Regions from separate parts of the Streptomyces sp. CO7 genome, predicted to be linked through region 1. Evidence: riboswitches for the same ligand, from Rfam matches in the RefSeq annotation. Region 1 holds a riboswitch; each other region holds the start of a gene.

Region 1 (5,180 bases):
CACGCTGGTGCTCTACCAGCGGACCATGACCGGGCCGGTCAGGCCCGAGGTCGCCAAGCTGCCCGACCTGCGGGTGCGTGAACTCGCGGTCGCGGCCCCGCTGATCGCCCTGCTGATCTTCCTGGGCGTCTATCCGCAGCCCCTCACGGACCTCGTCAACCCGGCGGTCCGGCACACCATGTCCGACGTGCAGCAGCACGACCCCGAGCCCGAGGTGGAGGCGGCCAAGTGAGCGCATCAGCCGTCCACGGCCTGTGGACAGACCTGGCCGCCCCCGCGGACGGGTCGATCGCCAAGATTCCGGCCCCGACGATCGAGTACGCGCAGCTGTCGCCGGTGCTGATCGTCATCGGCGCGGCGGTACTGGGCATCCTGGTGGAGGCCTTCGTGCCGCGCCGGGCCCGCTACTACGCGCAGCTCTTCCTCTCCGCCGTCGCGCTCACCGCGGGCTTCGCCGCCGTGGTGGCGCTCGCGGTGGGCGGGTACGCGACCACCCGGGCGGGCATCGCCGCCGAGGGCGCGATCGCGGTCGACGGGCCCGCGCTGTTCCTGCAGGGCGTGATCATGCTGGTCGGTCTGGTCGCGATGTTCACCTTCGCCGAGCGCCGGCTCGACCCGGAGGCGCACGGCAACCGGGTGGACTCCTTCGCCGCGCAGGCGGCGTCGGTGCCCGGCAGCGACAGCGAGAAGGCGGCCGTGAAGGCCGGCTTCACCACCACCGAGGTGTTCCCGCTGCTGCTCTTCGCGGTCGGCGGCATGCTGGTCTTCCCGGCCGCCAACGATCTGCTGACCCTGTTCATCGCGCTGGAGGTCTTCTCCCTCCCGCTGTACCTGCTCTGCGCACTGGCCCGCCGCAAGCGGCTGCTGTCGCAGGAGGCCGCGGTCAAGTACTTCCTGCTGGGCGCCTTCGCCTCCGCGTTCACCCTCTTCGGCATCGCGCTGCTCTACGGCTACTCCGGCTCGGTCGCCTACGGCCGGATCGCCCAGGTCGTCGAGGGCACGGTCGGCGAGGTCAGCCCGGCGCTGGCCGGCACCATGGGCAACGACGTGCTGCTGCTCCTGGGCGCCGCGCTGGTGACGATGGGTCTGCTCTTCAAGGTGGGCGCGGTGCCGTTCCACATGTGGACCCCGGACGTCTACCAGGGCGCTCCGACCCCGGTGACCGGCTTCATGGCGGCGGCGACCAAGGTGGCGGCCTTCGGCGCGCTGCTGCGGCTGCTGTACGTGGTGCTGCCGGGGCTGCGCTGGGACTGGCGGCCGGTGATGTGGGGCGTGGCCGCGGTCACCATGGTGATCGGCGCGATCGTCGCCATCACGCAGACCGACATCAAGCGGCTGCTGGCCTACTCCTCCATCGCGCACGCCGGGTTCATCCTGGCCGGTGTGATCGCGGCGAAGCCGGAGGGGATCTCCTCGGTCCTCTTCTACCTGGCCGCGTACTCCTTCGTCACCGTCGGCGCCTTCGCCGTAGTGACGCTGGTGCGCGACGCGGGCGGCGAGGCCACCCACTTGTCCAAGTGGGCGGGTCTCGGGCGGCGTTCGCCACTGGTGGCGGCGGTGTTCGCGGTCTTCCTGCTGGCCTTCGCGGGCATTCCGCTGACCTCCGGGTTCGCGGGGAAGTTCGCCGTCTTCAAGGCGGCGGCGGAGGGCGGCGCGGCCCCGCTGGTGGTGGTCGGTGTGCTGTCGTCCGCGGTCGCGGCGTTCTTCTACATCCGGGTGATCGTGCTGATGTTCTTCAGCGAGCCCAAGCCGGACGGGCCGACGGTCGCGGTGGCGTCGCCGCTGACGACCGCGGCGATCGCGGTCGGCGCGGCGGTCACCGTCGTGCTGGGCGTGGCGCCGCAGTACTTCCTGGACCTGGCGAGCCAGGCGGGGATCTTCGTCCGCTGAGCCGGGGCGTCCCGACGAGGGGCGTCCCGGCGAGGGGCGTCCCGGCGACGGGCGGTCCGACGACGGCGTCCCGGCGACGGGCGTCCGTGCGACGCCGAAGGCCCGGTTCCCTCGGGGGGAGCCGGGCCTTCGGCGTGCGGTGCGGGGGCGGGGCGCGGGGTCAGCCCGCGCGGTGCACCACGGCGTCGCAGAGGTGCATGAGGGCCGTCCTGGCCTCGCACTCCGGCAGCGGGGCCAGCGCGGCACGGGCCTCCTGCGCGTAGCGGACGGTGTCCGCCCGGGCGTCCTCCAGCGCGGGGTGCTCCCGCAGCCGGGCGACCGCCTCGGCCAGGCGCGCCTCGTCCGACAGGTCGGAGTCCAGCAGCGCGCACAGGGCGACGTCCTCGGGCAGCCCCAGCCGCTCCACCCGCTCGCGCAGCCGCAGCACCGGCAGCGTGGGGATGCCCTCGCGCAGGTCGGTGCCGGGGGTCTTGCCGGAGTCGGAGGAGTCGGAGGCGACGTCCAGGACGTCGTCGGCCAGTTGGAAGGCCACGCCCAGCCGCTCGCCGTACTGCGTGAGCACGTCCACGACCTGGTGGTCGGCGCCGGACATCATCGCGCCGAAGCGGCAGGCGACGGCGACCAGCGAGCCGGTCTTGCCGGCCAGCACGTCCAGGTAGTGGTCGATGGGGGAACGCCCGGCGGACGGGCCGGCGGTCTCCAGGATCTGCCCGGTGACCAGGCGCTCGAACGCCTCGGCCTGCACCCGCACCGCCTCCGGGCCGAGGTCGGCCAGGATGTGCGAGGCACGGGCGAAGAGGAAGTCGCCGGTGAGCACCGCCACCGAGTTGTCCCAGCGGCTGTTGGCGCTGGGCACGCCGCGGCGGACCTCGGCCTCGTCCATCACGTCGTCGTGGTACAGCGTGGCGAGGTGGGTGAGCTCGACGACGACGGCCGAGGGAACGATCCCCGGCGCGTCCGGATCGCCGAACTGCGCGGCGAGCATGACGAGCAACGGACGGAACCGCTTGCCGCCCGCCTTCACGAGGTGCTGAGCGGCCTCGGTGATGAACGGGACCTCGCTCTTGGTGGCTTCGAGCAGACCTTCCTCGACGGCCGCCATACCTGCCTGGACGGCGGTCTCCAGCGCCTGGTCCCGAACCCTCAGCCCGAACGGCCCGACCACGGTCACGAGGGGTCTCCTGTCTGCTGGTGTGTGCTGACGATCACACGGCTTGTCGATAGGTCATTGCCATCACCCCACTCAGCGTATCCGGTCGGGTTTGGATCACCGACAGCCCCCACCCGCCAGATGGCCGGAGACGCCCTGTCCGTTTGAGGGGAGATTGCCGGATTGGTGACCTCTTAAGTCGGTTTATGTGATCGTCGGCCGATCCGTGACATGGACCACAGGGGCGCGCGGTGGACGGACGGGGTCCAATGGCCCGAAGTCGCCCGCGAGCAGCGGCGGTTGAGAGGTGGGCCCCGGTGCGGCCCCGGTGGACGAATCGCCCTCAATCATGATCAACCATCATGATCCACGGAGATCGTACTTGTTTCGGATATCCGCTCTCGCATACGTTTCGCGCCAGCCGGGCGGAACGCCGAATCCTGCCGCCGCCCGCACCCCACAGACCCATTCCACGCACGGCAGGAGCGGGGGACCCAGGTACACCGCCGGACCGGAGCGCGCGAGAGCGCGCCTCCGGGACGGCTAGGGGTGAAGCCTGCCGTCCCATCGGGCGGCGGGCCGGGCAGCCTTTCTGGCCCGAATCCGACAGCTCACCTCGCAGGCGCCGGAGAGGAAGAACGCATGTCCCGTCTCACCCGTACCGCGTCGGCCCTCGCCGTCGCCGCGGCCGTCGTCGCCGCGCCGATCGTGGGCGCCACCGGCGCCTGGGCCGCCGAGACCCCCACCGCGCAGACCTCGGTCGCCGTCGCCCCGGGCAACAAGGTCACCCACCTGGCCGCCACCACGGACAGCCTCGACGGCTGGATCCGCGAGGCCCTCGCCGTCATGGCGAAGCACGGCATCCCGGGTACCTACGAGGGCATCCACCGCAACGTGATGCGCGAGTCCTCGGGCAACCCGCTCGCCATCAACGACTGGGACATCAACGCGATCAACGGCATCCCCTCCAAGGGCCTGCTGCAGGTGATCGACCCCACCTTCGACGCCTACCACGTCGAGGGCACCGACACCTCGCCGTTCGACCCGGTCGCCAACATCGTCGCGGCGTGCAACTACGCCGCCGACCGCTACGGCTCGATCGACAACGTCAACAGCGCCTACTGAACCCCGCTCCCCTCAGGGGAACAACCGCTCGAGGACGACGGCCACGCCGTCGTCCTCGTTCGTCGTGGTGACCTCGTCGGCGACCGCCTTCAGCTCCGGGTGCGCGTTGGCCATGGCCACCCCGTGGGCCGCCCAGCGGAACATCGGGACGTCGTTCGGCATGTCACCGAAGGCGACGGCGTCCTGCGGGCCCAGGCCGAGGCGCGACGCGGCCATGGCCAGCCCGGTGGCCTTGGTGACCCCGTGCGGCTGCAGCTCCACCGTCCCGGGGCCGGACATCGTCGCGGTGGCCAGCGAGCCGACCGCCGAGGCCGCCACCGCGGTCAGCTCGTCGTCGGTGAGCTCCGGGTGGGACAGCAGGACCTTGGTGATCGGCCGCTCCCACAGGTCGCTCCGGCGGCCGACCCGCTCCGCGGGGAGCGTGGGCCGCGCCATCCGGTAGCCCGGCTCGATCAGCGTGAGCCCCTGGACGCCGTCCTGGTCGACGGCCGCGTACACCTGGCCCACCTCGGCCTCGATCTTGCCGAGGGCCGTCTCCGCCAGCTCCCGGTCCAGGGTCATCGACCACACCAGCCGGTCCCGGTCCGCGTCGTAGAGCTGCGCGCCCTGGCCGCACACCGCGAAACCGCCGCCGATGCCGGCCAGCAGGTCGCGTACCCGCGGCGCGGGCCGGCCGGTCACCACCAGGTGCCGTGCGCCGGACCGCGCCACCGCCCCCAGTGCCGCACGGGTGCGGGCGGAGACGGTGTCGTCGTCGCGCAGGAGCGTGCCGTCCAGGTCCGTGGCGATCAGGGCGTACGCGGGGAGCGTGCGGGAGGGGGGCGCATAGGCGGCGGGTGCGGGCATGATCAGAGAATACGGACCTCCCGGAGCGCCCCCGTGACGGGTTGACACGTCAACTGGATATGTGCAATAGGGCGTTGCCCCCCTCAGGTGAGCGCCCCACGCGGCGCGGCGGGGCGAGCCGCGTCCCGGGCAGGCGGTCGCCCCGGGCATGCGGTCGCGTCAGGTGTGC
Region 2 (5,180 bases), 160 kb from region 1:
TCCGGCCGCCCGAACCGCCCGAGGTCTGCAGGCCGGTGGCCGCGGAGCCATTTCCATGGCCGTTCCCCTTGCCGTTCCCGTGCTGCCGGGACGGGCCTTCGGCGGTGCCGCCGCCGGTCCGGGCGGCCAGGCGCCGGCGCTCCTCGGCGGTGAGCTGGGAGAGCAGACGGCGGGCCTTGGTCAGCTTGGTGGTGACGGTCTTCTTGTGGCGTTCCGCCCGCTCCTGCTGGTCCTGCAGCTTCTCCAGTTCGGTCCGGGCCTCCTCACGCACCTCGTCCAGCTCGCGGATCTGCCGGGAGACGGAGGCGATCTCGGTGGCCTGGAGGGCTCCGGCTCGCTCGGCCATTCCGGCGTCCCGCAGGAAGCGGTCCGGGTCCGAGGAGAGCGCCAGTTGCATCGCGGGGCCGAGGCCGTTGCCCGAGCGGTACTGAGCGGCGGCTGCCGATCCCAGTGACTCGCGGGCGGCGTTGAGGTCCTCGGTGCGGCGGGCCGCCTCGTCCTGCAGCTTGTCGACCCGGCGTTCGGCGGCCTGGGTCCGCTCCTTCGCGCCGTTGTACTTCTCGGTGGCCGCCTCGGCCTCCCGGTAGAGCCGGTCGACCTCCTCGCGCACCTGCTCCGGGGTCGGCTTCGGCGCTGCGTGTCCGACGCCGTCCAGTCCTGCCGACGCGGCCGCACCCGCGAGAACCGCGGTGAGCAGGGTGCGGGCCCTGCTGCCGCTCCGCTTGTGCTGTGGGGGTTTGCGGTGCGCTGCCACGTCGAGTCCATGTCCTTCCGTACGTCCCGTCCCGGGCGGGACGGTCGCGCATCCGGCGGCGACCCGCACAGGGGAGGCGGGCCGCCGCCGGAGCCTTCGATGAGGTGTCCGACGCCGTCCCGGTCAGGACGACGGAGGGGGAGTCGGGCACCTGGAGGAGGACGCTAATCCGGTTCGTCACCATCCGGTAACGGTTTGTACGCAGATGAATGCAAAGAGTCACGATGGAGTGCGAGGGTGAAAGGCGCAGGTTCGATCTTGGTGGAACCGTGGGGCGGGATGACCGAATGCATACTTATGGGGCGGATGTGACGGGCGGGGTGCTACGAGCGGCCCGCCGCCGGAGCCCTCGACGGCGGTGGCTAGGCTCCCCGCCATGGACGTTCTCCTGCACATCTTCGTCGGTCTTCACATCATCGGAATCGCCGCGCTCCTCGGCGGCTTCTTCCACCAGATGAAGGCCATCGGTCAGGGCACCGCCCGCTTCACCCCGGGCATGCTGCACGGCGCCCTCACCATGCTGGTCACCGGCATCGTGCTGGTCGGCCTCAACGAGGCCCAGGGCGGCTCGGTCAACCACATCAAGATCGGCATCAAGCTGCTGCTGCTGATCGTGATCCTCGGCCTGGTCTACGTGAAGCGGGACGAAGAGCGGGTGGACAAGGGGCAGTTCGCCCTGGTGGGTGCGCTGACCATGGTGAACATCTTCATCGCGGTGCTGTGGACGTGATCCGGCGCCGGTGAGCCGGTGACGCAGGTACACGGACGGCCCGCACGCATCGAGCGTGCGGGCCGTCCGCGCGGTACGTCAGCGTTCGGCCTTCAGCCTCGGCCGTCCGCGTATGTCCGTCCGGTCAGGCGGGGCGGACGATGCTGTGGATGGAGCCCTCGCCGTCGTAGTAGATCGACTCCTCGCGCACGTACGTGCCGGGCTTGGGGGCGTGGATCATCATGCCCCCGCCGATGTAGAGGCCCACGTGGGTGACGTCGTCGTAGAAGAAGACCAGGTCGCCGGGCCGGGCCTCGGAGACGGGGACGGCGGTTCCGGCGTTCACCTGGTCGTAGGTGGTGCGCGGCAGGTCCACGCCGGCGGACTTCCAGGCGGCCTGGGTGAGGCCGGAGCAGTCGTAGGAGTCCGGTCCGGTCGCGCCCCAGACGTACGGCAGGCCGATCTTCGCCTCGGCGAAGGTGACCGCCTTCTGCCCCAGTGAGGTGGAAGCCTCCGTGGTGCCGCCGGAGCCGGTACCCGAGCCGCTGCCGCCGGCGGTCTCCTCGGCCTCCTGCTCGGCGAGCGCCTCCTCGCGGGCCTTCTCCTCGGCCGCCTGCTGCTCGGCCAGCTCCTCCGCCTTCCGGCGCGCCTCCTCCTCCTTCTTCCGCTCGATCTCGGCGAGCCGCGCCTTCTCCTCGGCGGTCAGCTCGGCCAGGAGTTCACGGGCGTCGGTGAGCTTCGCCTGGACGGTCGCCTTGCTGGTGCGCAGCTTCTTCTCGGAGGAGTTGAGCGTCTTCAGGCTCTCGGTGGCCTCCTGCCGCTTCTCGGCGGTGTCCGCCTGTCTCTCCACGTACTCCTCGACAGCGTCCTGCTGGCGACCGGTCAGGCGGTCCATCAGCTGGGCCTGGTCGAAGTAGTCCTGGGGCGCGTCGGAGAGGAGGAAGGTGGCGGTGTCGGGGAGGGCCGTGCCGGAGCGGTACTGGGCGGCGGCGTACGAACCGAGCTTCTCGCGGGCCTCGTTCAGTTCCTCGGTGCGCTCGGCGACCTCGTCGAGCAGCTTGTCGAGGTCCTTGCGCTGCTTCTCGCTCTGTTCCTTGGCCGAGTTGTACTTCTCGGTGGCGGCCTCGGCCTGGCGGTAGAGGCGGTCGACCTTCTCCTGCACCTCTTCGAGGCCGGGGCGGTCGGACGGCGCGGCCTGTGCGGTCTGGGCGAGCAGGGCCACGGAGGTGAGGGCGACGGTCGCCAGCGCGGGGGTGCGTATGCCCGCGAGCAGGCCGGCCGGGCGGGGCTTTCGGTGCGACGCCAAGGCGGCGACTCCTTCCGTCTCCCGCCTACCGGGTTAGCTGTCGGGTTCGGGCGTGACGTCCGGAAGGATTGCCCTACGGTCCGGCGGGGCGGCCGAACCGATTCACCCCAGGTGGTGCGTGCGGGTCCCCGGCTCCGGCGCGCGGCCGGACTCGGCGGGGGCCGCACGGACCTGCGAGGTTCGCCGGTCGGGATCGGACGGCCCGCGGGCACGTTAGCCAACCTGTGGGGTCCCTGTGAAGGACGGTGTTCGATATGCCCGATACGTTTTCGTGACCTTGGGGTGAGCGTGGCGTTGTGTGACGGGCATGCGGCGTGCGGTCACCGCCAGCGCGCCGCCCGCATCAGGCGCCGCCCGCGCCGTGCGCCGCCCGCGCCACGCGCCGTGCGCCCACGCGGAGCCCGCGCACGGTTCGCCGGGCGGTGTCACTCGGTGATGTCGACGACCACCTTGTTGGTCTCCAGCCCCGCGGCCGTCACGACCTGGACCTCGACCCGGCCGGGTTCCACGTCGGCCGGCACCGGGACGGTCAGCACCGTGTCGGACGGGTTGCTGAAGCCGCCCGCGACCGGGACCAGCGGCACGTGGACGTTGACCGCTCCTATCCGGACGACCATCCGCGACAGCCGGTCCGCGCTCTGCGCCCCCGGCGGGACGAAGCCCGCGCCACGGATCTCGATGTCGTCGCCGGTGCGGATCGGACCGTCCAGGTCACCTGCCTCGCGCGCCCGCACCACGGAGAGGACGACCGCGCGCCCGCCCTCCGCGTACTTGCCCGCCAGGTACGTCGCCGCCGACACCAGCACCACCACGGCCAGCCCCCACGGCAGGTCGGGCAGCTGCTCGGGGCGCCGGGCCAGCCGGACCAGGCCGAAGACCAGCGCCACGGCGGAGATCACCACGTACTGGATGTCGGCGAAGCTGCCCCGGCCGGAGTCGTCGGTCAGCAGGTCGGCGGCACGGGGCCGGTGGGCGCGGACCTTCTGGAGCCGCTGCCCCTGCACCCGCAGGCTCACCACCCGCCGGACCAGCACCGCGATGGCACAGACCACGGCCAGCACCGTCACCACACCCGCGCCCCGGGCCAGTTCCAGACCGGCGATCAGCTCGTCGCGCCTGCGGTGCCCGGAGGCGGCGGCCAGCTGACCGGCCAGCGTGAGCACGGCGAAGGCGGTGAACAGCACCCACGCGGCGGCCACCGCCCGGGAGGTGGACAGGCGGTTGTCCTCGCCGATCACCGGGGCGAGCACCCCGCCCTTGTCCCGGTGGAACCAGGAAGCCGCGGAAAGTGCGGTGCCCGTCAGCAGCGCGGCCAGCAGTCCGGCCGTGCGCGCCGAGGTCCAGCCGGCGCCGATCGCCGTGAGTGCCTGGACCAGCAGCAACACCACCGCCGCGCCCCACACCGCGTACAGCGTGGTCCGCCACAGCCGGGCAAGCCACGCCTGCCCCTCGGACCGGCTCCGCTCGGCCACTTCGGCCGCGGACTGGGTGAGCTCGTCGGAGACCCACTGCCGGGAGGCGGAGGCCGAATGGGCGACCGCGGCCGGCAACCCCTTCCCTGCGGCGAACTCGTCCCGCTGGTGGAGGAAGGCCGCCACGGCCTTCCGATGCCCCGCACGCGCCCCGTGCGGGCAGTCCCCGCACGTGCAGCCGCCCCCGTGGGCGTCCTTCGCCGCGTCGGCGCCCTGCCTCGCCTCCTGCACCGCCACGCCGTGTCCGCCTTCCCGCACCCGATCGTCCCTACGGCAACTCCGCTGCCGAGTAGGGGAATTGTGCCGTACCGCCCGCCCCGTCCGGTCCCCGGGGCCCACGTCGGCGCGGGCATGCGGGGGAACCAGAGGCCCACGCTTCGGCCTCTTCCTGCACAACCGTCCCGGGGGGCTGCGGGTCTCGGGTAGGACACAAGATTTTCGACTTGTTCGGAGCTGCTGGTGAACGCCCTGCACGACCCCCGTCTCGTCGACCTCATGCGGCAGGTCGCCGCGGGAGCGTCCACGGTGGTGATCCGTGATTCCGCCGCCCACCCGCAGAAGTCGGCCGCCGTGCTGGTGCACATCGCCGAGTGCTACGGATACCGCTACTCCCACCTGCGGGTGGAGCGCCGGTTCATCGAGCACACGGTCGTCCTCGTCCTGGACCGGGACCCCTCGCCCGACGGTAGGCGTCGTGCCGCGGCCACCATGGCGACCCTTCCACCCGCTTTCGGAGGGATGTTCCCGGGGATGAGGCCCGGCCGGTTGCCCGACCGGCCCGAGGCCGAGGGCCAGTTGGACCTGATCCGGGCCCACGTCAGGTTCGAGACGCTGACCCGGCTTCCTGCGCGCCGTGCGCACCTCGTCGGCTGGGTGTCCAGCGCGGTGGTCCTCCTGCCGGCAGTGCTGACGGGGGAGTACCTGTTCCTGGGGGCGATG
Region 3 (5,180 bases), on a different contig from region 1:
GCGCGCACCGCCGCCGGGCTCCCGGAGTTCCCGCTCAAGGTGCTCGTCACCGGTTCGGGTGAACTGGACCCGGCGGCCCGCTTCTGGCGCACCGGCGGCCGCAAGGCCGTCTACACCACCGACGGGGGCGCATCGCGGGCGCAGGAGGCGCTGCGTGGCCAAAAGGACGCCGAGGTGGTCCCGGTGGGACCGGAACTGGACTGGCGGGCCGTCCTGGAGCACCTCCACGCCGCGTACCGGGTGCGGCGGCTGATGGTGGAGGGAGGCGGCAGCGTCCACACCCAGCTGCTGCGGCTCGGACTCGCCGACGAGCTCCAGCTGGCGCTGGCCCCGCTGCTGGTCGGTGAGCCGGGCGCGCCGCGGCTCTTCGGTCCGGGCGGCTACCCGCCGGGCCGGCTGCGGCTGGAGGAGACCCGGCCGGTGGGCGACGTGGTGCTCGCCCACTACCGGCCGGTCGCCCCGGGCGAGGGTTCGTCGGCCTCCGCAGCCGACCGGTACTGGCTGGGCCTCGCCTGCGACCTGGCCGGGGAGTGCCCGCCGTCGCGCACCGCGTTCAGCGTGGGCGCGGTGGTGGTGGCCGAGGACGGGACCGAGCTGGCCCGCGGCCACTCCGGGGAGGGCGGCGACCCGGTGGTCCACGCGGAGGAGGCGGCGCTCGCCAAGATCGACCCGGCCGACCCGCGGCTGCCCGGGGCCACCGTCTACAGCAGCCTGGAGCCCTGTGCCCGTCGTGCCTCCCGGCCGGCCCCGTGCGCGCGGCTGATCCTCGACGCGGGGGTGCGGCGGGTGGTCACCGCCTGGCGGGAGCCCGACACCTTCGTGGCGGCCGCGGACGGCAGCGGGGTACTGGCGGCGGGCGGCGTCCGGGTGGTGCTGCTGCCCGAGTACGAGGAGCGCGCCGTGCGGCCCAACCACCACCTGCTCGGCGGGGCGACGTGAACCGATTCGCTTTTCCCCCGCGCCATGTCGTACAGTGAAGACACAACGACGCGGGGTGGAGCAGCTCGGTAGCTCGCTGGGCTCATAACCCAGAGGTCGCAGGTTCAAATCCTGTCCCCGCTACTGAAGACTCAGGGCCGGAATCCTTCAAGGATTCCGGCCCTGAGTGTTTGCGTCCGCATGCTCAGGCGCCCGTCCGTCCGCCTTCATCCGGGCGGAGGTCAGCGGTCGCCGCTTCCGGCCCGGCACGGGACCATGGATTCCATGCTGAGGCGAGGCGGGCCGGTGGATCCGGAGGTCGAGGAGCCCCTCGGGCCGGGCCGGCGGTGGATCCATTACGCCCGTCTGGTGCTTCGGGTGCTGCCCTTCCTGGCCCTGGTCCTCGGCCTCGCCTACGACAGTGTGACGCCGCGGGACGTGACCGCCGTACCGTTCTTCGCCGCCGCCCCGTTGATCGCCGCCCCCCTTTACACCCTGCGCGCCACGGTGGGCATCGGACTGCTGTCGACGGGTCTCACCCTCTACGTGCGGCTGACAAGGGACGCGGACTCTCCCGCCCTGATGATCACCGAGCTCTTCACCGTCGTCATCGTCTCGGTGCTGTCCTGCGTCATGAACACCGCGGTGCACCGGGTCGACCTGCGCCTCGCGTCCGCCCGGCAGATGGCCGAGGCGGCGATGCGGGCCGTGATGCCGCCGCCGCAGCGGCGGATCGGCTCCCTGCGGATCGCCTCCCGGTACGAGGCCGCCCTGCAGGAGGCGAACATCGGCGGCGATCTCTACGCCGTGCACGACACCCCGCACGGCGTGCGGATGGTGCTGGGGGACGTGCGCGGCAAGGGGATGGAGGCCGTGGCCGCGGTCGCGGTCGTCGTCGGCGCCTTCCGCGAGGTGGCGGAACGGGCCGACACCATCGAGCAGGCCGCGGAGCACATGGAGCAGGCGGTGGTGCGCGAGCGGGACCGACGGGCGGTGGAGCTGGAGCAGCAGGAAGGCTTCGTGACGGCGGTGTTCGCCGAGTTCTCCCGGGACGGCCGGAGCGTGTCGATCGTCAATCACGGTCATCCGCCGCCGCTGCTGCTGGAGCCCGGTGCGCCGCCGCGGCTGCTGGACCCGGGGGAGTCCGGCAGTCCGCTCGCCCTCTCGGAACTCGCGGGGCCGCCCAGGCCCGGACCGCCCGTGCCGCTGCGGCCGGGCGCCACGGTGCTCTTCTACACCGACGGTCTGACCGAGGCGCGGGACGAGGACGGGGTGTTCTACGACCCGGTCGCGCGGCTGGACGGTCGGGTCTTCCGGGAGCCGGAGGACCTCCTGCGGTTCCTGTCCGAGGACGTGGCCCTGCACTCAGGAGGAGACGTCGAGGACGACATGGCCCTGCTCGCCGTACGGACCCTGTGACCGGCCCGGACGCGCCAGCGGCACCCGGGACCGCCGGGGACGCTGCGGAACGCTGCGGAACGATCAAGCCAAGGCGGCGGTGGGCGTGTGACCGAAGCCATGTCCGTTTCGCCCTGATGAACCTCCATAGGTTCAGTCCACAGGGTCGGACGATGTGAAGGAACGGCTTGGAATTGAGCCACCGCTTCTATTAACGTTCGATAACGCAGCGCGCGGCTGTCCCAGCCGTCACAAGCGACGGCTCCGTGCGCTCTGCCGAATCCCGCGAGGGAACCGGGGAACCACTTTCCGGGGTGAATCGGGCGTATCTCCGTATACGCGCGTAGGAGACCTTCCCGCTCCGAACCCGTCAGCTAACCCGGTAGGCGAGACGGAAGGAAAGGAGCGCGCCCCCGTGGCGTCCAACCCCCCTGCCCCTGAACTGCCCTTCGTGCCGAGCCAGCGTGTGGCCGCCGACGCGTACGGTCCCGCCGGGTTCGCCGGCGAGGGCTCCTTCGAGGAGTGGAACCCCAGCGAGGGGACGGTCTCCAGAGGCCGTCACCGGGTGGCCAAGCAGCGGGGCCTGGCCCGCAGTTCCACCGTCCTCGGCGTCGGTGTGATCGCCGCCGTCGGTGCGGGTGGCATGGCCACCGCCGCGCCCGGCAAGGCTCCGGTGCACATCACCATGCCGCAGATGCCCTCGCTGGACCCGGTCACCTCCCTGCTTCCCGGCGGCGACGAGACCGAAACCGCGGCCGCGGAGCAGGCCCCCAGCGTCCTCGGCGAGATGGGCGTCGCCCCGGCCGAGACCGCCTCCCCCGCCGACGCCGGCGAGGCGCTGCGCACCCGCATCATGGCGCAGGCCGCCCAGCAGGAGCAGGAGGCCGAGACGCAGGCCGTACTGGAGGCCCAGGAGGCCGCCGCCCAGGCCGCCGCCGAGAAGGCGGCCAAGGAGAAGGCGGAGGCACAGGCCCGCGAGGCCGCCGCCGAGAAGGCGGAGGAGGAGGCCAAGGCCAAGGCCGAGGCCGAGCGCATCGCCAAGCTGGCGGCCAGCTTCGTCTCGCCGGCGTCCTCCTACACGATCACCTCCACCTACATGCAGGCCGGCTCCATGTGGTCCTCCGGCTACCACACGGGCCTGGACCTCGCGGCCCCCACCGGCACGCTGCTGAAGGCCGTCCACACCGGCACCGTCACCGAGGCCGGCTGGGCCGGCTCGTACGGCTACCGGACCATCCTCACCCTCGAGGACGGCACCGAGCTCTGGTACTGCCACCAGTCCTCGATCAACGTCAGCGTCGGCCAGAAGGTGTCCACCGGCGATGTCATCGGCCGGGTGGGCGCGACCGGCAACGTCACCGGCCCGCACCTGCACCTCGAGGTGCACCCGGGCGGCGGCGACGGCGTCGACCCGATGGCCTGGTTGGCCGCACGCGGCGTCAACCTCTGACCGGCGCCGGTCCCTTCGGCCGCGGGTTCCTCTCCTCGTCTCCGTAGCCCTGCGATCCCCGACACCTTCGAACCGCTGCGGTCGGCCGGCTGCGCCCCGGAATGCGCGGCCGGCCGGACGCGTTGGTCACCGTCATGAGTGAACTGCGCAAGCTGGGTACGTCCGGCCTCGAGGTGTTCCCGCTCGCCCTCGGCGGCAACGTCTTCGGATGGACCGCCGACGAGCGGGAGTCCTTCGCCGTCCTCGACGCGTACACCGCGGTGGGCGGCAACTTCGTCGACACCGCCGACTCCTACTCCGCCTGGGTGGAGGGCAACGAGGGCGGCGAGTCGGAGACCGTCATCGGCAGGTGGCTCAAGGCCCGCGGCAACCGCTCCGAGGTCGTGATCGCCACCAAGGTGAGCCAGCACCCGCAGTACCGCGGGCTGTCGGCCGCCAACATCAGGGCGGCGGCGGAGGCGTCGCTGCGCCGGCTGGACACCGACCACATCGACCTGTACTACACGCACTTCGACCAGCCCGGGACGCCGGTCGAGGAGATCCTGCTCGCCCTCGACCAACTGGTCCGCGAGGGCAAGGTGCGGGCGATCGGCGCCTCCAACATCACCGCCGAACGGCTGCAGGAGTCGCTGGACTTCTCCGAGCGCGAGGGCTTCGCCCGCTACACGGTCGTCCAGCCGCACTACAACCTGGTCTCCCGCGACACCTACGAAGGCCCCCTGCGCGACGTCGCCGAGCGGGCGGGCCTGGCCGCCGTGCCGTACTACGCGCTGGCGTCCGGCTTCCTGACCGGCAAGTACCGCCCGGGGACGACGGTGGACAGCCCCCGGGCGACCGGAGCGGCCCGGCACCTGGAGAGCGAACGCGGCCGGCGCGTCCTGGCCGCCCTCGACGGGATCGCCGAGGCGCACGGAGCGTCCCCGGCCACGGTGGCCCTGGCCTGGCTGGCCGCCCGCCCGACGGTGGTCGCGCCGATCGCCTCCGCCCGCACGGTGGACCAGCTGCCCGCCCTCACGGCGGTCGCCGGCCTGCGGCTCACCGACGAGGAGACGGCCCGGCTGGACGCCGCCTCCGGCTGATCCGCCCCGCCGCCGGTTCCTCAGACCCGGTGGAAGAGCAGGTCGCGCACGACGTGTCCCTTGTCCAGTCCCTGACCCTCGAACCGGGTGAGGGGACGGAACTCCGGCCGGGGCGCGAAGTGCCCGTCGGGCTGCGTGTTCGCGAAACGGGGGTGCGCGGTCAGCACCTCCATCATCTGCTCCGCGTACGGCTCCCAGTCCGTGGCGCAGTGCAGCACCGCGCCCCGGCGGAGCCGGTCGGCGGCCAGGTTCAGGAACTCGGGCTGGATCAGCCGCCGCTTGTGGTGCCGCTTCTTGGGCCAGGGGTCGGGGAAGTAGACGCGCAGCCCGGCCAG
Region 4 (5,180 bases), on a different contig from region 1:
CGCGGCCGGCGAAGCTCCCGGCGGGCCGGAGTGTCCCCGGATCGGGCGGCAATGTGACGTATCGGGAACCTCACGGCAACCGCCCTCGGTTGCATAGAGTGACAGGCAGTCCGGACACACAAGTTTCAGGCGAGCGAAGGGACGTACATGCCCATGGGTCACACGGCCACAGCCGAGGCAGGCTCAGGAGGCCTCACAGCTACCGAGCACCGCCTTGCCAACGGGCTCCGCGTGGTGCTCTCGGAGGACCACCTGACCCCGGTCGCCGCGGTGTGCCTCTGGTACGACGTCGGCTCCCGGCACGAGGTCCAGGGCCGCACCGGCCTCGCCCACCTCTTCGAGCACCTGATGTTCCAGGGCTCGGCCCAGGTGAAGGGCAACGGTCACTTCGAGCTGGTGCAGGGAGCCGGAGGTTCCCTCAACGGCACCACCAGCTTCGAGCGCACCAACTACTTCGAGACCATGCCGGCCCACCAGCTGGAGCTCGCGCTCTGGCTGGAGGCCGACCGGATGGGCTCCCTGCTCACCGCCCTCGACGACGAGTCGATGGAGAACCAGCGCGACGTCGTCAAGAACGAGCGCCGCCAGCGGTACGACAACGTCCCCTACGGCACGGCCTTCGAGAAGATCTTCGCGCTGGCCTACCCCGAAGGCCATCCGTACCACCACACCCCGATCGGCTCCATGGCCGACCTGGACGCGGCCACCCTGGAGGACGCCCGCGCGTTCTTCCGCACCTACTACGCGCCCAACAACGCGGTGCTGTCGGTGGTCGGCGACATCGACCCGGAGCAGACCCTCGCCTGGGTCGAGAAGTACTTCGGCTCCATCGCCTCCCACGACGGCAAGCCCGCCCCGCGGGACGGAGCGCTGCCGGAGGTCGTCGGCGGGGAGATCCGCGAGGTCGTGCGCGAGGAGGTCCCGGCCCGCGCCCTGATGGCCGGCTACCGCCTGCCCGAGGACGGCACCCGCGCCTGCGACGCCGCCGACGTGGCGCTGACCATCCTCGGCTACGGCGAGTCCTCCCGCCTCTACAACCGCCTGGTGCGCCGCGACCGCACCGCGGTGACGGCCGGTTTCGGCCTGTTGCGACTGGCTGGAGCGCCCTCGCTGGGCTGGCTCGACGTCAAGACCTCCGGCGACGTCGAGGTGCCGGTGATCGAGGCCGCCGTCGACGAGGAGCTGGCCCGGCTCGCCGCCGAGGGCCCGACGGCCGAGGAGATGGAGCGCGCCCAGGCCCAGCTGGAGCGCGAGTGGCTGGACCGCCTCGGCACGGTCTCCGGCCGCGCCGACGAACTGTGCCGGTACGCCGTCCTGTTCGGCGACCCGCAGCTCGCGCTGACCGCCGTGGAGCGGGTCCTGGAGGTGACGGCGGAGGAGGTCCAGGAGGTCGCCAAGGCCCGCCTGCGCCCCGACAACCGCGCGGTCCTGGTGTACGAACCGATCACTCCCGAGGGCGCGGACGCCGACGGCGACGAGGACGAAGAGGAGGAGGCCAAGTGACCGACCTGGCCACCATGGAGTTCCACCCCCAGCCGCAGGCCGGCGAGCCCAAGCCGTGGGCGTTCCCCGCGCCCGAGCGCGGCGCCCTCGACAACGGCCTGACCGTCCTGCGCTGCCACCGCCCCGGTCAGCAGGTCGTGGCCGTCGAGGTGCTGCTGGACGCCCCGCTGGACGCCGAGCCGCTCGGCCTGGACGGCGTCGCCACCATCATGGCGCGCGCCTTCGCGGAGGGCACCGACAAGCACTCCGCCGAGGACTTCGCCGCCGAACTCGAGCGGTGCGGCGCCACGCTGGACATGCACGCGGACCACCCCGGCGTGCGGGTCTCCCTGGAGGTCCCCGCCTCCCGGCTGCCCAAGGCGCTGGGCCTGCTGGCCGACGCGCTGCGCGCCCCGGCGTTCGCCGAGGACGAGGTCTCCCGCCTGGTGCGCAACCGGCTCGACGAGATCCCGCACGAGCTGGCCAACCCGGCCCGCCGTGCCGCCAAGGAGCTCTACAAGGAGCTCTTCCCGGCGAACTCGCGGATGGCGCGCCCCCGTCAGGGCACCGAGGAGACCGTCGAGAAGATCGACGCGGCCGCCGTGCGCGCCTTCTACGAGCGGCACGTCCGTCCGGCCACCTCGACCGCCGTGGTGGTCGGCGACCTCACCGGCGTCGACCTGGACGCCCTGCTGGCCGAGACCCTGGGCGCCTGGAAGGGCTCCCAGGCCGCTCCGCGCCCGGTGCCGGCGGTGACGTCGGACGACACCGGCCGCGTGGTGATCGTGGACCGTCCCGGCTCCGTCCAGACGCAGTTGCTGATCGGCCGCACCGGGGCGGACCGCCACGACCGCGTGTGGCCGGCCCAGGTGCTCGGCACCTACTGCCTGGGCGGCACGCTGACCTCCCGCCTGGACAAGGTCCTGCGCGAGGAGAAGGGCTACACGTACGGCGTCCGCGCCTTCGGGCAGGTCCTGCGCTCCGCTCCCGACGGTTCGGGCGCCGCGATGCTGGCGATCAGCGGGTCGGTGGACACCCCCAACACCGGCCCCGCGCTGCAGGATCTGTGGCAGGTGCTGCGCACCCTCGCCGAGGGCGGCCTGACCGACGCCGAGCGGGACACCGCCGTGCAGAACCTGGTGGGCGTGGCGCCGCTCAAGTACGAGACGGCCGCCGCGGTCGCCGGCACGTTGGCCGACCAGGTGGAGCAGCACCTGCCGGACGACTTCCAGGCGACGCTCTATCAGCAGCTCGTCGCCACCGGCACGGTGGAGGCCACCGCGGCCGTGGTGAGCGCCTTCCCGGTGGACCGTCTGGTGACGGTCCTGGTCGGCGACGCCGCGCAGATCGCCGGCCCGGTGCGCGAGCTGGGCATCGGCGAGGTGACCGTGGTGAGCGCCGAGTAGCGGCCCGTCCAGGCCGGTTTCGGGCCCCGGTGAGCCTTACGGCCGCCGGGGCCCGCTTCGTTCGGCCCGGCACCGGCTCGTCCGCGAGCGTGCGATGCGCGTAGAAGGGTCCGGTTTGCCCTGTGGCGTGCGCTACAAAAGTCTTGATCCGTTTGTTATCCGATTGATCACCCAACTAGCTTCGATCCGGCTGCCCGCCACACCTGTGCTCCGCATCCGCGGCGCCGGGCAGTCATCGCCTAATCCCCGTACGGCGCGAGCCAGGGGAGCCGGGGACCCACCCGAGCGGTACCCCTGGGGTGAATCGGGCGCCTTCCGCACCGCGGGAGGAACCCGTAGGAGACCTTCCTGCTCCGAACCCGACAGCTAACCCGGCAGGCGAGAGGGAAGGAAAGGACTCAGCCACTTCATGGCGTTCAACTGCGCCCCCGGCAGGCATCGTCGTCCCGGCCGGACCAGCCGCACCACCGCCGGCCTGGCAGGCCTCGCCGCTCTCACCACCACCGGCGTCGTCGGCACCCTGGCCAGCCCCGCCGTCGCGGCGGAGACCCCCGCCGAGACCAGCGGCCTGCTCCCCGTCGTCACCATCGGCGACACCGTCGCCGAGCAGATCGACGAGCAGGCCGAGGCCCAGGAGCGGGCCGCCGTCGAGGCCGCCGCCCGCGCCGCGGCCGCCGAGAAGGCCCGCGCCGAGCGCGAGGCCGCCGAGGAGCGCGCCGCCCGCGAGGCCGAGCGTGAGCGCCTCCGCCGTCTCAACATGTTCGTCAGCCCGATCGCCGGGTCGTACGTCTCCACCTCCTACCAGGCGGGCGGCGGCATCTGGTCCTCCGGCAGCCACACCGGCATCGACTTCCACGCCGCCTCCGGCACCCCGGTCCGCTCCGTGGGCCGCGGCACCGTCGTCGAGGCCGGCTGGGGCGGCGCCTACGGCTACCAGGTCGTCATCAAGATGCACGACGGCACGTACACCCAGTACGGCCACCTGTCCTCGGTCAGCGTGGCCGTCGGCCAGGCGGTCACCCCGGGCGCCCACATCGGCCGCTCCGGCGCCACCGGCAACGTCACCGGCCCGCACCTGCACTTCGAGGCCCGCACCTCCCCGGAGTACGGCAGCGACATCGACCCCGTCGCCTACCTCCGCTCCCACGGCGTGAACCTCTGACGCCACCCGCGCGAATGCCCCCCGCCCCGGTTTCCGGGACGGGGGGCTTTTTCGTCGTTCCGGACGGTATCCGGGCGCACCGGGCGGGGGAGCGGCCGAAAATTCCCTCTCCCGCGTGACTTCCCGTCGGAAATTCACGCCCATTGCCTTAGAGTCGCCTTATTCATCGAGGCGGAGGTCGGCATGCGTATTCCCGCGCATTCGGTATGCACGGCGATCCGGGACGACATCGTCGCCGGGGTCCACGAGCGCGGGAGCCGGCTGACCGAGGAACTCCTCGCCCGCCGCTACGGCGTCTCCCGCGTACCGGTCCGCGAGGCGCTGCGCACCCTGGAGGCCGAGGGTTTCGTGGTGACCCGGCGGCACGCCGGGGCCTGCGTGGCGGAGCCGACCGAGCAGGAGGCCGCCGACCTGCTGGAGATGCGGCTGCTGCTGGAGCCGCTGGGCGCCGCCCGGGCCGCCCAGCGGCGCACCGAGGCCCACCTCAAGGTGCTCCGTGGCCTGGTCAGACTGGGTCAGGAGCGGGCCCGGCGCGGGTACGGGGAGGAGTTGCGGTCGCTGGGCGGCTGGTTCCACGAGACGCTGGCCCAGGCCTGCGGGAGCGCCGCGCTGACCGCCACGCTCACCCAGCTGCGGCACAAGATCGCCTGGATGTACGCGCTCGACCCGCTGCCCGCGCCCGTGGAGACCTGGGCGGAGCACGGCGCCATCGTGGACGCCGTGGCCCGCGGCGACGGGGAGCGGGCCCGGCAGGTGACCGCCCTGCACACCGAGCGCTCCGCCGAGCTGTACCGGCTGCGCATTCCCGGCCAGAACCGCGGGGGCGCGGCGCGCCCGGACGGCGTGAGGACCTCGCAACATGCCGTAAACATGAATGGCCTCCGTAATTAACAAGAGGGCCGTATACAAGAAGCGGGTGCAATTTCCCGCCCCGTCGTTCGCCGTGTCTTTTCCGGGGTCGGGTTCAGTAGTTACTGCTGTGCGCTCCACTCGTGGGGCGCGCGGCGCATTCGTGTTCGTGCTCGTGCTCTGCGAGATATTTCGCGCGCGGCGCATTTCGGCGGGGCCCGGTCCCGCCCCTCTCACAGCTCCGCCTCCCCCGGCCGCTCCGGACGGTCCACGGACAGCAG

Evidence for each region. A riboswitch is a leader RNA that binds a small molecule or an ion and turns the genes downstream of it on or off. The one in region 1 is predicted to bind cyclic di-AMP.
Region 2: another riboswitch for cyclic di-AMP. It lies ahead of ACOV8S_RS16885 (NlpC/P60 family protein); the one in region 1 lies ahead of ACOV8S_RS17685 (transglycosylase SLT domain-containing protein).
Region 3: another riboswitch for cyclic di-AMP. It lies ahead of ACOV8S_RS24915 (M23 family metallopeptidase); the one in region 1 lies ahead of ACOV8S_RS17685 (transglycosylase SLT domain-containing protein).
Region 4: another riboswitch for cyclic di-AMP. It lies ahead of ACOV8S_RS02330 (M23 family metallopeptidase); the one in region 1 lies ahead of ACOV8S_RS17685 (transglycosylase SLT domain-containing protein).

The regions. Positions count from the first base shown of each region.
Region 1 covers NZ_JBRIOU010000004.1:1,061,431-1,066,610, reverse strand. The annotation lists gene ACOV8S_RS17700 (NADH-quinone oxidoreductase subunit M) at 1-232, shown strand, start outside; gene nuoN (NADH-quinone oxidoreductase subunit NuoN) at 229-1,890, shown strand; gene ACOV8S_RS17690 (polyprenyl synthetase family protein) at 2,051-3,061, opposite strand; cyclic di-AMP (ydaO/yuaA leader) riboswitch at 3,493-3,680, shown strand; gene ACOV8S_RS17685 (transglycosylase SLT domain-containing protein) at 3,683-4,165, shown strand; gene ACOV8S_RS17680 (HAD family hydrolase) at 4,178-5,011, opposite strand.
Region 2 covers NZ_JBRIOU010000004.1:902,475-907,654, reverse strand. The annotation lists gene ACOV8S_RS16895 (NlpC/P60 family protein) at 1-754, opposite strand, end outside; gene ACOV8S_RS16890 (hypothetical protein) at 1,131-1,484, shown strand; gene ACOV8S_RS16885 (NlpC/P60 family protein) at 1,609-2,769, opposite strand; cyclic di-AMP (ydaO/yuaA leader) riboswitch at 2,777-2,936, opposite strand; gene ACOV8S_RS16880 (hypothetical protein) at 3,195-4,478, opposite strand.
Region 3 covers NZ_JBRIOU010000008.1:14,338-19,517, reverse strand. The annotation lists gene ACOV8S_RS24930 (dihydrofolate reductase family protein) at 1-939, shown strand, start outside; tRNA gene ACOV8S_RS24925 (tRNA-Met) at 989-1,062, shown strand; gene ACOV8S_RS24920 (PP2C family protein-serine/threonine phosphatase) at 1,204-2,337, shown strand; cyclic di-AMP (ydaO/yuaA leader) riboswitch at 2,581-2,720, shown strand; gene ACOV8S_RS24915 (M23 family metallopeptidase) at 2,732-3,766, shown strand; gene ACOV8S_RS24910 (aldo/keto reductase) at 3,901-4,845, shown strand; partial or broken gene trmB (tRNA (guanosine(46)-N7)-methyltransferase TrmB) at 4,866-5,180, opposite strand, start outside.
Region 4 covers NZ_JBRIOU010000002.1:96,387-101,566, forward strand. The annotation lists gene ACOV8S_RS02320 (M16 family metallopeptidase) at 148-1,503, shown strand; gene ACOV8S_RS02325 (M16 family metallopeptidase) at 1,500-2,888, shown strand; cyclic di-AMP (ydaO/yuaA leader) riboswitch at 3,115-3,284, shown strand; gene ACOV8S_RS02330 (M23 family metallopeptidase) at 3,298-4,050, shown strand; gene ACOV8S_RS02335 (GntR family transcriptional regulator) at 4,234-4,941, shown strand.